Regions from separate parts of the Streptococcus sp. ELY_137 genome, predicted to be linked through region 2. Evidence: predicted binding sites of a transcription regulator. Region 2 holds the regulator's gene; the other holds the start of a gene.
What was found. The regulator CtsR, encoded in region 2, represses protease genes until heat stress. The targets are predictions, from matches to a motif close to TTGGTCAAAAAAGGTCAAANA.
Positions count from the first base shown of each region.

Region 1 (7,943 bases), on a different contig from region 2:
AGACGAGTAAACAAATGGTTTGGCTCCAGCAGGAATTCACAAAATTCGGAAATTGATCATTAGACTAACTAAATCAGTGTGAACCCTGTTATAAGGTAACTATATCTGAGACAAGCTTTGTCAAGAAGTATTGCCAAGTTTTTGAGTTAGTAAGACAGGCCAACTGTAGTGAGCGGTCATATAACTAAGTACGAGAGGGAACCAAATTGATTCTCTCTTTTCTACTATTTATCAAAGATAATGCGACTTTCCAGTCCCTAAATTTTTTCTGGAGATTTTTTAGAGATTTATTAATGCATAAGCGACATTAAGGATGCAGAGTTTGGAGGGCTCACAGACTTTAAATACTGGTTTAGAATTGGGGAGTAGCTTGTGGGTCTATACTCGTGATTAGCTCAATAAATCCTCTCCTCCTAGAAATAAAAAAGAGGAAGCAAACTGGCGTCTACATTCCTCATTAATAAAAAATACCGCTCGTTTGGGCGGTAACTGGCTATAATCTCAGATCCACTTTAATTTATTATTGGAATTGAGATTTCAATCAACTTTTCTGTATGACTCGATTTGATTTGATCGGGAATAACGATATCCGGATTAATTTTGCGCTTGAAGAAGAACTCACGGATCTTCTCAATTTCTTCATCTTTAATAGCACGATGACGATTTGAAATCAAGAGCTCATAATGACCAGGTGCTTTAGAAAAAATAACATCACTGTTGCCGGCCGAATACACCTCAACTAACTTAGCGTCAGTATTGCGCAGCTGGTTGCGAACAAGATCAGGATGGCTACTTGTAGTATTGATAAGTCTCATGACTATCCTCCTTAAGGGATTTGCATATTACCATTATAGCACGATTTTATTAAAATGGCGGTGCTTGATTATTTTTTATAAACCCTTTTCCACTGCTCAACCCCCCATTTATGGCTTCCTCGCTTAAGCTTACTGACTGCTTCATCAATTGAAAACCAAGCTAGATTATTAAAATCTTCTAAGGGTTTGCCTGTATCTACAAAGTCTGTAACTTCATAGATGTAGGCCGGATTATAAAAATAAGTGTCTCGATGACTGGAATAGAAGTATTCATCAGCCTGGCCGTAATAAGTTCCGAACCGAGCTGTAAAGCCTAGCTCTTCAATCAATTCACGGCTGAGAGCCTGAAGATGGTCTTCACCCTCTTCAATTTCACCCCCCGGTAAAAACCAAGCGCCGTTAGGAGCTTGCACCAAGATAATTTTTGTCTGGTTTGGATTAGGTATGACAGCATAGACACCGTAACGGCTAACGTAGTCTTTACCAGTAATTTTTTCTCCATAAGTAGGGTTAGTCATTCTATTGCCTCGTCTCTAATTAGTTTATACTGATTATACCAAGAAAACGGCCTGAAAACATTTCAGACCGTTTAAGTTTTACAATGATTTATTCTGCAAGGGAAGCTTCTTCCTTAAGGGGGGAATCTTCATCCTTCTTAGCCCCCTTGATAGTGATTTTACCATTAGAAGTCATGACAGCCTTGAAATGCTTTTCATTTGGATTATCGAGATAAAAATCGGTAATCGCATCTTCAATATGCTCCTGAATGGTACGACGCAAAGGTCTCGCCCCCATCTTAGGATCATAGCCAAGATCAACTAATTTTTCTTTAACCTTAGCTGTGACATCAAGATGGAGTCCATTGGTAGCTAGACGATTATTAACATCTTCCAGCATCAAATCAACAATCGTCAGTAAGTTTTCCTTACTGAGGGCTTGGAATTCAACGATACCATCGAAACGGTTCATAAATTCTGGACTAAAGAAGTTACCCAACTCTCCCAGAACGGAATTAGTACGACCCTCACGAGCCGCTCCAAACCCGACTGAAGCTTCCACTTTACCAGTACCAGCATTTGAAGTCATGATGATAATAGTATCTTTGAAGCTGACTGTACGGCCTTGACCGTCTGTCAGACGACCATCATCCAGCACCTGCAAGAACATATGCATGACATCTGGGTGAGCTTTTTCGACTTCGTCTAAAAGGATAAGCGAATAAGGATTGCGGCGAACTTGTTCAGTTAATTGACCAGCTTCTTCGTAGCCAACGTATCCTGGAGGAGCTCCAACTAGCTTAGCTACGGCATGTTTTTCCATATATTCAGACATGTCGAAACGGATCATACTGTCGGCAGAACCAAAGAGTTCAATCGCCAACTGTTTGGACAGCTCAGTCTTACCAACGCCGGTTGGGCCGACAAAAAGGAAACTACCAATAGGACGATTCGGAGCTCCCAGACCGACACGGTTACGGCGAATGGCTTTGGCAATCTTATCAACAGCAGCATCTTGACCGATAACATGAGATTTCAAATCATCTGCTAGGTTGACCAACTGAGATTGCTCTTTTTCTTTCAAATCACCGACAGGAATATTGGTCTTTTCTTCCACAATTGCTTCGATATGCTTTTCAGTGATAACCGGAATATCTTGATCCGATAATTGCTGAGCCTGCATTTCTTTATATTTAGCAATTTGATCGCGGAAATAGGCTGCTTTTTCAAAGTCTTCTTCACGTGTAGCCTGTGCCTTGAGATTTTCCGCCTCAACTAAACGCTTGTCGATATCCTTAGGATCGACAAAGTTGAGTGTTAAATTCATCTTGGAGCCGGCCTCATCCAAAAGGTCAATAGCCTTATCAGGCAAGAAGCGATCTTGGATGTAGCGGTTAGAAAGAACGGCAGCCGCTTCAATAGCGTCATCTGTGTACTTAACATGATGATAATCCTGATATTTAGGCTGAATACCGCGTAAAATCGTAATGGTCTCTTCAACAGACGGTTCGTCAACCTTAACTGGCTGCATCCGTCGTTCAAGTGCAGCATCTTTCTCAATAATTCGATATTCATTGAGCGTGGTAGCTCCGACTAGTTGCAGATCACCGCGGGCAAGAGCCGGTTTCAGGATATTGCCTGCATCCATACTGCCATCGGTTGTTCCTCCAGCCCCAACAATTTCATGGATTTCATCAATAAAGAGAATCACATCTTGGCGCTGACGGATTTCTTCCATCAACTTTTGCATGCGTTCTTCAAATTGCCCTCGGATACCTGTTCCTTGTACTAGACTGACAACATCCAAACGGATAACCTGTTTGTTTTGTAGTTTCTGAGGAACATTGCCATCGACAATTTTTTGAGCTAAGCCCTCGACGACAGCAGTCTTACCTACACCGGGTTCCCCGATCAAAACCGGATTGTTTTTTGTCCGACGGTTGAGGATTTCAATTACTCGCACGATCTCTTGGTCGCGCCCAATAACAGGATCAATATCACCGCGACGGGCAATGTCTGTGACGTTAATACCAAATTCCTCCAAGATTCCTTGAGGTTGCTGAGGTGCTTGGGGCTGCGGACGGCGTCTGCGGTTGTTGCCGCCTCCACTGTTGTTGCCATTTCCATTGCCGCCTGATCTACCAGCTTCTGTTTGAGGAGCGTTAGGCAGTTCTTGGTTAAAGGCGCGAAAATTGTTTAAATCACCAAAGAAATCATCAAAGAAAGAATCCATGGATTGGTTAGTGGGGTTACTATTGAGAATATTTTCTGGATCGGCTTTCATAATCTGGTAGCAGTTCTGGCAGAGATCAATCTGCTTTTGCTGCCCGTTGACATTTGTGTATAGATGTATGCTAGCATCGTTAAGTTGACAATTTTGACATAACATAGGATTACCTCCAATCTGACTGATTTGGCCTTATAGTCAATAAAGGTCAAATTCTATGATGTTATTATAACACTCATGACTTAGAAATCAAGTAAAAAGATTATAATTTTAGCAGAGGAAGAGTGAGAGTGCTAATTTTATAAAAATGAATAAAATACAGTTTATTCTTGACAAAAACGCAAAATATTATAGAATTATTGTATAAAAATACAAAAGAGGTAACCATGGCAAAATCATTTTTAAAAGAAATAGACTTCACAAAACAGGAACTGCTAGATTTAATTACCCAGTCTGCTAAGTTTAAGCAGCTCAAAAAGGATAAGGTTCCTCATAACTATCTAGAAGGACAAAATATTGCTCTCATTTTTGAAAAGACTTCTACTAGAACACGTTCAGCCTTTACAGTGGCAGGACAAGATTTGGGAATGAACATTACCTATCTAGGTGCTGGTGAAATCCAGCTGGGTAAAAAAGAATCAATTATTGATACAGCCAGAGTTCTCGGTTCTATGTTCGATGGCATCGAATATCGCGGATTCAGGCAGGAAGATATTGAGACCTTAGCCGTCCATGCCAACGTTCCAGTTTGGAACGGTTTGACAGACACCTGGCATCCTACCCAGATGATAGCGGACTTTTTGACTCTGACGGAGCACTTTGGCAGCCTTGATGGTTTGAGTATCGCCTACCTAGGAGATGGCCGCAATAATATGGCTAATTCCCTTCTGGTAACATCAGCCATTCTCGGTGTCAACTGTACCATTATTGCCCCCAAAGACTTACAGCCTAGTAAGGCTATCATTGATTTAGCACACCTGCACAATACAGGTGCTGTATTAAAAGTGACGGATGATGTGACAGACGTAAAAGGGGTCGATATGATTTATACGGATGTCTGGGTGTCCATGGGAGAAGAAGTCGATTTTAAGGACAGAATTGACTTGCTCCTGCCTTATCAGGTCAACAAAGAGCTGCTTGATTTGGCTGATAATCCTGATCTGATTGTTATGCACTGCTTGCCAGCTTTCCACGATACCAATACCGATATTGGTTATAGCATTTACGAGCAGTACGGTTATAGTGAATTAGAGATTACCGATGAAGTCTTCCAAAAGTACAGCTCGGTTATCTTCCAAGAGGCGGAAAATCGTATGCATGCTATCAAAGCAATTCTTTACCAATCCTACCAAGAGAATTAATAATGTAAAAATCACAGTGATTTCCGGCTTTTCATCTATCTCAATCTTTTACTTTATGGTAAAATAGGGATAGTTAAAAACATTATGATGCAAGAGTTCCTGAAATTCATACGATATTTTGCGGATTTGTATCTTAGTTAAGGAGAATCTACATGGAATCACATTTGGTGAGAATTATTGATCGTCTGAATTTGATGACGACAGATGGAGGCAACTTAAAGAGGAATTTTGAACGTGACGGCCTCGTTGTTGCAGAAGTTTCTTTTGCTAACGACCCCGAAAATGGCCCTGTTTTCACATTGCGTGATATTAAGGCGCGTGAAACCTACACCTTTGACAGCATTGACTTGATTGCTATGGAAATCTATGATCTGCTCTACTAATTAAAAACAAAATAGAAATTAAAAAGATAATTGAATTGATCTTCAGGAGTTGGATTTAAAATCTAACACCTCGGAGGTCTTTTTCTTATCTTTAAACTAGCCTTGCCTGCTGTTCAAATCCAAAAGCAGGGGCCTGTGTGTCCAGGATAAAATTTTTCGGCACCTATAATCTCTTATAATAGCTCTGTGCAGTGATCAGTTGGAAGCTCCGCGTTTCGGTTTTTAGTTCCCTATTTTATTAAGTCTGCTGGACTATTAAGGGAGTAAAATGGAGTCAACTTTACTGATCCCTAATCCTAGTTTTGCTGTGAATCTCTCACTCTACTAGCCAATATAGGCTTTCGATAGTCCGAATAATCTTTAATTCCTTTTTAATAGGGAGAACTAATTTTATAAACAGATATTGTATTATTATTCATTTTATGATAGAATTGGTTATAAAATTATTGATAAGCAGCTAAAATTTAAAACATATCTAGCTGGCCTTTAAGAATGGCTCAAAGCCGTATAATAGGAGTAAATCTGTGAATTTTGATTTTTCGTTTTTACCCAAATATTGGGGTTACTTTAACTATGGCGTGATTGTCACCATCATGATTTCTATCTGTGTCGTTTTATTTGGAACCATCTTGGGTGTTCTGGTGGCCCTTGCCAAACGCTCGCACATCAAGTTACTGAACTGGCTGGTTAGCTTTTATGTCTGGGTCTTTCGTGGAACACCTATGGTTGTTCAAATCATGATTGCCTTTCTTTGGATGGACTTTAAAAATGCACCGTCAATTGGTTTTGGTACGGTTGAGTTAGACTTTTCCCGCTTGATTCCAGGTATTATTATTCTGTCTTTAAATAGCGGTGCCTATATTTCAGAAATCGTTCGTGCTGGGATTGAAGCAGTTCCTAAAGGTCAGACCGAAGCGGCTTATTCGCTGGGAATTAAGCCAGCCAAGGCAATGCGTTACGTGGTGTTGCCTCAGGCTTTTAAAAATATCCTGCCTGCCTTGGGAAATGAATTTATCACCATTATTAAAGACAGTTCACTCTTGCAGACTATTGGTATCATGGAATTGTGGAACGGCGCCCAAACGGTCTTAGCGACAACCTATATTCCACTGGAACCCCTCTTGTTCGCTGCTTTCTACTATTTGGTGCTGACAACTATTTTGACAGCTGGACAAAAGTCACTTGAAAACCGTCTTGGGAAAGGACAAAAATAATGACAGATACATTGATTAGTATTAAAAATCTGCATAAATATTTTGGCAATAACGAAGTTCTCAAAGGAATAGATTTAGAAATTAAAAAAGGAGAAGTTGTTGCCATCATCGGTCCGTCGGGATCAGGGAAATCTACTTTCCTGCGTGCCATGAACCTGCTGGAAGTGCCGACTAAAGGAACGATCAGCTTTGAAGGTGTTGATATTACAGATAAAAGGAACGACGTTTTCAAGATGCGTGAGAAAATGGGAATGGTGTTCCAACAATTTAACCTCTTTCCTAATATGAATGTACTGGAAAATATTACTTTAGCACCAACGAAAATCAAAGGACAGTCTCGACCTCAGGCAGAAGAAAAAGCCTATGAATTACTGGACAAGGTTGGACTGAAAGATAAGGCCAAAGCCAATCCAACATCGTTATCAGGAGGTCAGCAGCAGCGGATTGCAATTGCACGCGGTTTAGCCATGGATCCAGATGTTCTCCTCTTTGATGAACCCACATCAGCTCTCGATCCCGAAATGGTTGGGGAAGTGCTCGCTGTTATCCAAGACTTGGCTAAGTCCGGTATGACCATGGTTATCGTCACCCACGAAATGGGATTTGCCAAAGAAGTCGCAGATCGTGTTATCTTTATGGATGGCGGTGTCATCGTAGAAGAAGGGAGTCCGCAGCAGGTTTTTGATCAAACAAAGGAAGAGCGGACCAAGGACTTCTTAGGTAAAGTCTTATGAGAGTTTAGTAAGTAGGAGAATAGAGAAGGACTCAATTTCCCTCGTCTTTCTATTTTACCGCTGGGATAAACAGAAAAAAGGCAAGTTCTTATAACGCGTTTGTATAAAGAGGCTGAGAATTTTTATCTTGGCTTTTTTTAATTGTATTAGTTACACAGCTGGTCGATGCTAGGCAAGTTTTCTTATCATATTTTGATTGTGACTTCTTTTTCTGAGGATTCATTATCAATGGAAAAAACGTATTATGCTCAATTTATAGTTGAAAAGTATTTTACAGTTTAAATCTGGAATAAGAACTGTTAAGAGCACCCTATTATAACCATTCTAATCTATTGAAAACAGGCGAATTTACAGCTTTTCTGTGCTATAATAAGGACAAATAAAACTAGTATTTATATTGGTTATTAAAGCACTCCAAAGACTCTGTGAAGCCGTTGTCTAAAAATTAGAAAGCTGCGATAATGGGAAAGGAAGAAATGATTACTGAGCAATTAGAGATTCTGGTTACCTTGCTTTCCTTTGGGTCTTTCATTGATGCCTTGCTTTGCGAGCTTAATTTCCAACTTCTGATCAGCTACTGGATAAGTAGAGCGGTTTTGCGACACGATATTTGGTTAGTTGATTTAACTAACCAAATGGTGTTAGCAAGAGGGGAGCCTATTAACCCTAGTACTTGGTCTTTGTTATCTGCGGAGCGCTTAGATAATAAGCT
Region 1 is NZ_JBZFUL010000005.1:86,803-94,745, forward strand. It holds gene AC4HAO_RS05380 (DUF1827 family protein) at 513-815, opposite strand; gene AC4HAO_RS05385 (NUDIX hydrolase) at 884-1,333, opposite strand; gene AC4HAO_RS05390 (ATP-dependent Clp protease ATP-binding subunit) at 1,422-3,701, opposite strand; gene argF (ornithine carbamoyltransferase) at 3,926-4,900, shown strand; gene AC4HAO_RS05400 (DUF1797 family protein) at 5,053-5,283, shown strand; gene AC4HAO_RS05405 (amino acid ABC transporter permease) at 5,808-6,497, shown strand; gene AC4HAO_RS05410 (amino acid ABC transporter ATP-binding protein) at 6,497-7,231, shown strand; gene AC4HAO_RS05415 (hypothetical protein) at 7,693-7,943, shown strand, end outside.
Region 1: a site for CtsR is predicted at 3,734-3,754, ahead of AC4HAO_RS05390 (ATP-dependent Clp protease ATP-binding subunit). Genes of this name have one in related genera too.

Region 2 (7,943 bases):
AACAATCCTTACCTTTTTACACAAATCAACCATTTCTTTGAAAGCGGAGAAATCCTAGCAGATTTAACCTTTGCTGAAAAGTTGGACATCGCCTTTGAGCACTTGACACGGTTAGTTACGCTTAAAGGAGAAGATATCGCCGTACGTGAATTCCGTGGTCTGGCACCTTACTACCTCAGGGGAACATCGGGTGCTGCTAAAATCCGCGGAGCTGTTGCTCGCGCCAACAGTTTAGCACAAGTCAAAGAAATCTTTGAAGCCATTCCAAACTGAGTGGCTCCTAATGCTGCCCCCCGCACAAGGAGAATTTATGAAGCAATCACTGCCCCTAGCTTTGACTGGGTTATTACTGGGAATGACCGCTTTAGTTAACTTAATCGGGAAATTTGTCAGCCAGCCAATCGCCCAAATGCTATTAATTCTTACAGTCATTCTATGGTTGATTTTAACAGGTTATCTCATCAGCCATCAAGAGGATTGCCGAAAGCAGTTAGCAGACCTCCTGCCAGCATCAACCTTTCCAACCTACTTTATGGCTATGATGCTGTCCCCCTTAGTTCTACCTTTGCCTAAACTAGCTCTGACGCTGATTTGGACTGCGGGGCTTATCGGGCATCTAAGCTTTCTGCTCCTTTTTACAAAGTTGGCCTTGACTAAACCTAGCTGGAAAACACTTTATCCTGGTTGGTTTGTCATCTATGTAGGACCAGCTGCTGCTTCTATTTCAGCAAGAGTCATTGACCAAACAAACATTGGGTGGGCTATTTTTTACCTGACCTCTCTAGCCTATGTTATCTTAATGCTGCTTCTACTTTATCGCTTAGTCAAGTGGCCGCTGCTCCCTGCGCAGATTCCCAATGCTGCTATTATGGCGGCCCCCAGCTCCCTCTTACTTCTGGCTTTGCTTCAGCTTTCTCCAAGTTACTCTGGTATCATGGTAAGCTGGTTTCTTATTTTGTCGCAGGGATTTTATTGGGGGACGGTAATTTTTCTAGCCAAACAGATCAAAACTTGGTTTGTTCCGACTTTTTCTGCCTTTACCTTTCCTAGCGTCAGCACAGCGACTGCCCTAGTTCTCAGCCTTATGCGTCTTAAATTAAATGATGGTTGGCTGTTGAGGCTGAGCCAGTTTGAAATTTTATTAGCCACAGTTGTTGTTGCCTATGTTGCTATCGGCTACCTTATCTATTTTAATTCTAAAAAGGCATCTTAGGTTTAAAATCTAAGATGCCTTTTTCTTTTCTGTCTGTCGTACTGTGGCCATTCTGATTTAGGCAACAGTAAACTTTAACTTACCATTGTGGCTGCCGATTTTTAGTGTTGCCCCTGTTTCAAGCTCACCTGAGAGCAGCAATTCTGACAATCTATCTTCTACTTGCGTTTGAATGCTGCGACGCAGAGGACGGGCCCCCATTTCAGGATCATAACCATGCTCAGCTAGAATTTTAAGAGCTGCTGGCTGTACCTTGAGAGTCATCCCTTTATCAGCCAAGGCTTGCTCCAAAGGTTGCATCATCAATTTGACAACTTGCCGGATATCTTCAGGTGTTAAGCTATGGAAGACAATTTTTTCATCGATCCGATTGATGAATTCTGGTCGATAGTTTTTCTTGAGTTCTTCCATGATGCGTGACTGCATAGCATCATAATCTTGACTGAGCGCTTTAGCACCAAAACCAACTGTCTTATCATCACGCAAGGCCGTTGCCCCCAAATTACTGGTCATGATGATTATGGTGTTGGAAAAATCAACCTTGCGTCCCCGGCTATCGGTCAAGACCCCATCATCCAAGACCTGCAGCAAAACGTTGAAAATATCTGGATGGGCCTTTTCAACTTCATCAAAAAGGAGGACAGAATAAGGCTTTTGGCGAACCTTTTCTGTTAGTTCTCCACCCTCGTCGTAGCCAACGTAACCTGGAGGGGCGCCATTGAGGCGACTGGCCGCAAATTTCTCCATATATTCAGACATATCAAAGCGAATAAGAGCAGATTCATCATCAAAAAGGAGTTCTGCTAGAGCCTTAGCCAGCTCGGTCTTTCCGACCCCCGTTGGCCCAAGAAACATAAAGGAACCGATCGGACGTCTGCCTGTACGGATACCTGATTGATTGCGACGAATAGCACGTGCTACGGCAGACACAGCGTCGTTTTGACCAATCACTCGCTTATGCAGCTCCTTTTCCAAACTGAGGTAGCGTTTATTGTCCGCCTGAGTCATCTTTTCAACAGGGATACCCGAGAGCTTGCTGAGGGTACGCATAATATCATCATCTGTGATAGGACTTGGTTCAGGCTTGTCAGCAACCTCTGCATCTTGCTCAAGAAGTCTACCGACAGAACGAAAATCACCAGCCAGCAAGGCTTGATCAGCAGGTGTTAGAAACTCAGGTGCTGATTTTTTTACCGTATTTTGGACCCCGGCGCTGGTTTCATCTAAAAGATCAATAGCTGAATCAGGTAGATTCTTGCTAGTTAAGTAACGGTGGGCAGCCTTGACAGCCGTTAAAGCGGCTTGGTCAGAAATTATAACATTATGGTAGTTCTCGTAACTACCTTTCAATCCTAGAATAATCTGGTAAGCCTCATCTACTGTTGGTTCCTCGATTAAAACTTTAGCAAAACGGCGAGAAAGAGCGGCATCCTTTTCGATATGTTTGGAGTACTCCTCTTGGGTTGTTGCTCCAATCATATGCAGACTACCACGTGCTAAGGCCGGTTTCAAGATATTAGCAGCATCTAAGGTACTGTCAATACCACTGCCAGAACCCATAATGGTGTGAACCTCATCAACAAAGAGAATGATATGGCCATCAGCTTCTACTTCAGCAATAATTTGGTTCATGCGCTCCTCGAAATCACCGCGAAAACGGGTCCCAGCTACTACTGACATCATATCCAGTTCCAAGACACGGAAATCAGCCAGCTCATAAGGAACCTCTCCTTCCACAATGCGCTGAGCCAGTCCGTAAGCCAGAGCCGTCTTTCCGACACCAGCATCACCGACTAAAACCGGATTGTTTTTAGTTTTACGGCTGAGAATCTGAAGCATACGGGTCACTTCTTCGTCTCGACCAATAACCTTTTCCAGCTGGCCGCTTTCAGATAAGGCGGTTAAGTCACGAGTGAAATCTGCCAGCTCTCCGGGACTAGCTTGGGGAGCCATCATATTATTAAAATTGCCGCTGCCACTTTTCTTAGGTTTGGTCAGCTCAAAAATAGCCTTGATATCATCTTTGGTAAGACCGGCATAGCGTTCCAGAACCTTACGTAAATCAATTAAGCGGAGCTGGGCATCGCCTTCATCCTGTGTCAAAAAACCAGCCTGTTCTAAAATACGCAGGGCCATATTATCACGCGTCAGCAAGAGAGACATCAAAACGTGCTCGCTGCCAATTTCATCAGCTTTCACGGCTTGAGCAATCTGACCGGCATAGTCTAAAACACGCCTCAAGCCCAGTGAAGCAGTTAGAATATGCTGGGTATTAACAGTTCGCAGGGGCTTACGACGCATGATCAGAGTAGCAGCGTCCTCATATTCATCTAAATCAATCTTATCAGCAAAATCTGCCAAAGTCAGACGGGCGACTGTTTCATCAATATCGGCCATAGCCAACAAAATATGCCATGTTTCCAAATATTGACTCTGAAAACGAGCCGCTTGATCCTGGGCACGCCCAAATATCTCTTGCATTTTCAGGGAATAATCAGTCATAAGGATTTCCTTTTCTATCTAATCGTTGAATAATCTTTTTGAGCATACGAGCACGAATGTGCGGTGCATCGTCACCTAAAACAGCATCTGAAGATGAAGCTAGAATGATGTTGCCTTCACGTTCACTGATTATATCTTGGTCATAGAGCTGCTGAATGAGATCATCAAAAACCTGTCCACTAATACTCTCACCAATAGAATTAGCCAATGCCCCGAGGAGATGGTGCTTATCAGAGAAAGCTACCTTAGCGATACGGATGTAACCGCCCCCACCACGTTTGCTCTCAACAACATAGCCCCTGCTTTCCGTGAAGCGGGTCTTGATTACGTAATTGATTTGGCTGGGTACAACATCAAATGAATCTGCTAAGTGCGAGCGCTTAAGCTCCGCAATTCCCGACTGAGCTAGGATCTTTTTGATGTACTCTTCAATACTATCTGAAGTATTTTTTATAGGCATAGACTACCCTTCCTATCTTTGACTAACTTTGACTATTATACCTCAAAAAGACAATTTTGGAAAGTTAAAAGCATGCAATGATAAGAAATCTCAAGTGATTGGGAAAACAAAAAACGAGTCTGGGACAAAAGGCCAGACTCATTAGTATTATCCTAGATTTACCGGATCGACGCAGTGGTTGGGAGTAAGACTCATTTTTACAATGCAGACGCACTATCAATCAATATTTTTTAAACGCTCAACATCACGTGCAATCATGAGCTCTTCATCAGTCGGAATAACTAGAACTTTGACTTTTGATTTTGGAGATGAGATATCACCAACATAGCCAAAAACATTTTTCTCAGGATCAAGCTCCATACCGAACCAACTCAAACCAGCAATAATATCTTGGCGCATACCGATGGCATTTTCACCCATACCAGCCGTAAAGACTAATGCATCGGCTCCATTGAGAACGGCAAAATATTGTCCGATAAATTTTTTCAATCGATCAATAAAGATATTGTAGGCTAAGACAGTATTTTTATCCTGAGCCTGAATACCAGCTTCAATGTCACGCATATCACTAGAGTTTTCTGATACCCCAGCCAAACCCGACTGCTTATTTAGCATACTGACTACATCAGCAGCATCCTTTAAGTCTGGATCTTGAGCAATCAGATAGGGGATGATAGCCGGATCAATATCACCTGAGCGCGTTCCCATCATAGGACCAGCCAAAGGAGTGAAGCCCATCGAAGTATCAACTGACTCGCCATGGTAATTCGCCGTTATGGATACACCATTACCAATATGGGCTGTTATCAATTTAAGTTCTTTCAAGGGACGCCCCAAAAGCTTAGCCGCCTCCTGAGCAACATACTTGTGACTGGTACCATGGGCGCCATATTTGCGTACCTTGTAATCGCGATAATATTTCTGCGGAATAGGATAGAGGTAGGCATATTTAGGCATAGTTGTATGGAAGGAAGTATCAAAAACAACAACACTAGTAATATCTGGCAGGATTTCCTTAAAAGCACGAATACCAGCCGCTGCTCCAGGATTATGAAGCGGTGCTAAAAGTGCTAATTCCTCTACCTGCTCAATAACCTTTTCATCCACTAGAGCAGATTCTTTAAAGTACTCACCACCAGCAACAACACGATGCCCAACTCCGGTAATTTCAGCAAAATCAGCAATGATTCCATGTTTGGTTAGATCTTCTAGCAAGATACGGACGGCAACCGTGTGATTTGGAATATCAAGCGTTTGTGACTCCGATTTGCCATCGTATTTAACAGTTGAAATAGAATCTTCTAAACCGATGCGCTCAATTAGTCCTTTAGCTAGAACTTTTTCATCAGGCATCTGATAAAGCTGCCATTTAAGGCTCGAACTCCCAGCGTTAATTGCGATTGTTTTTGACATAAGTTACCTCCCATAAAATGTAATCGCTTTCTAAAACAGCAACCTCATTATAACAGATTTTTTTACGGAAGAATATAATCAGCTGACCATTTTTTGAAGTTTTCCATGAATTCCAGCAAATTTTCACGATCTTGTAAATCAGTCAGAGGATAGACAAAAGTCTCAGGGACTTGCGCAGCCTGCTTCTGTAAGACAAAGATAGATTTAGCATTATTAGGACTACCAAAAAGTTGATCTGGCAAGGTGATAACTGAAACAAGATTCGCATAGCCCTTTAGCCACTCCTTAAGCGGATCACTCTGGGGACTTGTCAAAAGATTAACCGGGGCTAAAAAAATAGCAAACCCAGTCTTCTTTAAATACTTCAAAGACTGTTCCATCAAAAGGTGATGAGCATAGGTATGTTCATGTTTAACTGCCACCTGATATCGGCTAGCAATGGCATCATCTGGATAGTAACCAACTGGTAAATCACTGATAATGATGTCGCTCTCCTTTAGGAGTTGCGGACGTACCGCATCCTCTTGAACAAAACCAATATCTGAACCAATAACATCCGCAATACTAGCTGATAAGTCAATCAACAAATCATCAACTTCCAAACCCATATAATCCAGCTGTTTACTGCTATTATTGATAAGAGTATGGGCAAGATTACCTGTTCCACTGCCGATTTCTAATAGGTCAAGCTTATCAGCAGATACTAAATTTTCCAATAAAAAGAGCAGGACAAAGCCGATCGTATCAGGTGTAAACTGATGATTAGCCTGCAGCGGTTCAGTCTGAGCTGCCTTGATAAAGATAAACTGATAGGCTCGACGCCATTCCTCAGCTGATAAATCTAACTGACGCAGTCTAGCGATATTAGCCAGTATAGTTTGGTCTTGACTGTCGCTATCACCACTTAAATAGATAGCATTATGCTCAATCAAAGCGTCATAAATATTAGTTTTCAACTGGTTTTCCAACAGTTGTACATTTTCTAAAATCAGCTCGTAGGCTGCCTCTATTTTCTCAAAATTCATAGTTCTATCATAACAAAATTAAGACAAAATGGAAAACCTAGAAACACGTGGCCGAAGATAAACAGCTGGTCTCCAGCTCTAATGCACAAGAATAGACTCAGCACTTCATACAAATTTTTATCTGGTCCGCCCTTTAATTGTTATCCAAACCACGAAAAGAGAGCCTGAGCTTCTTGAAATTCTAATCGCTAAATTTACAGTGCCAAACAAGATAGAACCTAATTGCTCTACCTCGCTACAGATTGTTTTCCATCTGTACTGCTGCTTGAATGACTGCTATCGCTTGACTTTCCCTTTTCTTCCAAACTCGAAGGTTTACTCTTATCCTCATTACTGGTATTTGAATCATCAGAACTTTTCCGAGGGAAATCATAAGTGTAGCGACCGCCATCAGACAGCTCAACCGTTACTCTAAGAAACTGATCACCTTGCTGGTAAATCGCTTTTCCTTGATTAAAAGAGTACTGGCCTGATGAGTCGGAGGCTTCTTTAGCGATCATTTGAGCCATCAAATAAGCCTGAGCATTACTTTCTAAGGCTTGATTTTGCCTTTGATTAGCGACCAAACGTTCCAGATAAAACTGTAGCAATAGGACAAAAATGGCAGCCATTAGTAAAGCATAGATGAGAACCCCTGCTTCAACCTGTTTCCTTAAATGCATAAACAAAGGTCCTTTCTAAGCCTGATTCAAATAAAACCCTGATTGTCACCGTTTGTCCAGACCGACTGATATGACTGCTTTTTAAACCATAGAGCATCGGCTGAAAACCGCGACCATCGGCATTTGTCTTGCGAAAATCATCAGAGCGGGACTTACCAAAAGCTAAAGATTGCTGGCCCTTGCTCACATAAAGCTTATTGCCGGAAACATCATCTAACTTAGTCGCAGATAATTCCGAACGCAGCTGTTGACAAAACAGCAGCCAATCTTCTTCGTCGTTTTTACTGATATAAGCAACATTGCTGGTCAAAACCTGCGTTAATCCCTGATATACCATAACACTGCCGGCAATAACCAAAAGAGCTACCAAACATTCCAGCAGGGTAAACGCTTTTGATTTAGTTTTTAGCCACATATAAAACCTCCTCATCACCCTCATAGACTCTTATAGCATGCGAATCTTGCTGCACACTGACCCTAACACCATTCAAAGTCATGCTGTCCTCGTCTGTTTGAACGGCCATTTGGGCAACATTAAGCACTTCCTGACGATGAAGGCTAGCAGCAAGTTCCTCACGATTACGATTAATCTCCCCTAACACTAGAGTCACGATGGTAACGAGAACTGCCAAGGCGATAAGACTTTCTAAAAGTATGTAAGCATTAAT
Region 2 is NZ_JBZFUL010000004.1:106,447-114,389, reverse strand. It holds gene dusB (tRNA dihydrouridine synthase DusB) at 1-273, shown strand, start outside; gene AC4HAO_RS04565 (SLAC1 family transporter) at 311-1,213, shown strand; gene AC4HAO_RS04560 (ATP-dependent Clp protease ATP-binding subunit) at 1,271-3,715, opposite strand; gene AC4HAO_RS04555 (CtsR family transcriptional regulator) at 3,708-4,175, opposite strand; gene AC4HAO_RS04550 (acetate kinase) at 4,392-5,588, opposite strand; gene AC4HAO_RS04545 (class I SAM-dependent methyltransferase) at 5,651-6,613, opposite strand; gene comGG (competence type IV pilus minor pilin ComGG) at 6,841-7,275, opposite strand; gene comGF (competence type IV pilus minor pilin ComGF) at 7,253-7,690, opposite strand; gene comGE (competence type IV pilus minor pilin ComGE) at 7,674-7,943, opposite strand, start outside; gene comGD (competence type IV pilus minor pilin ComGD) at 7,939-7,943, opposite strand, start outside.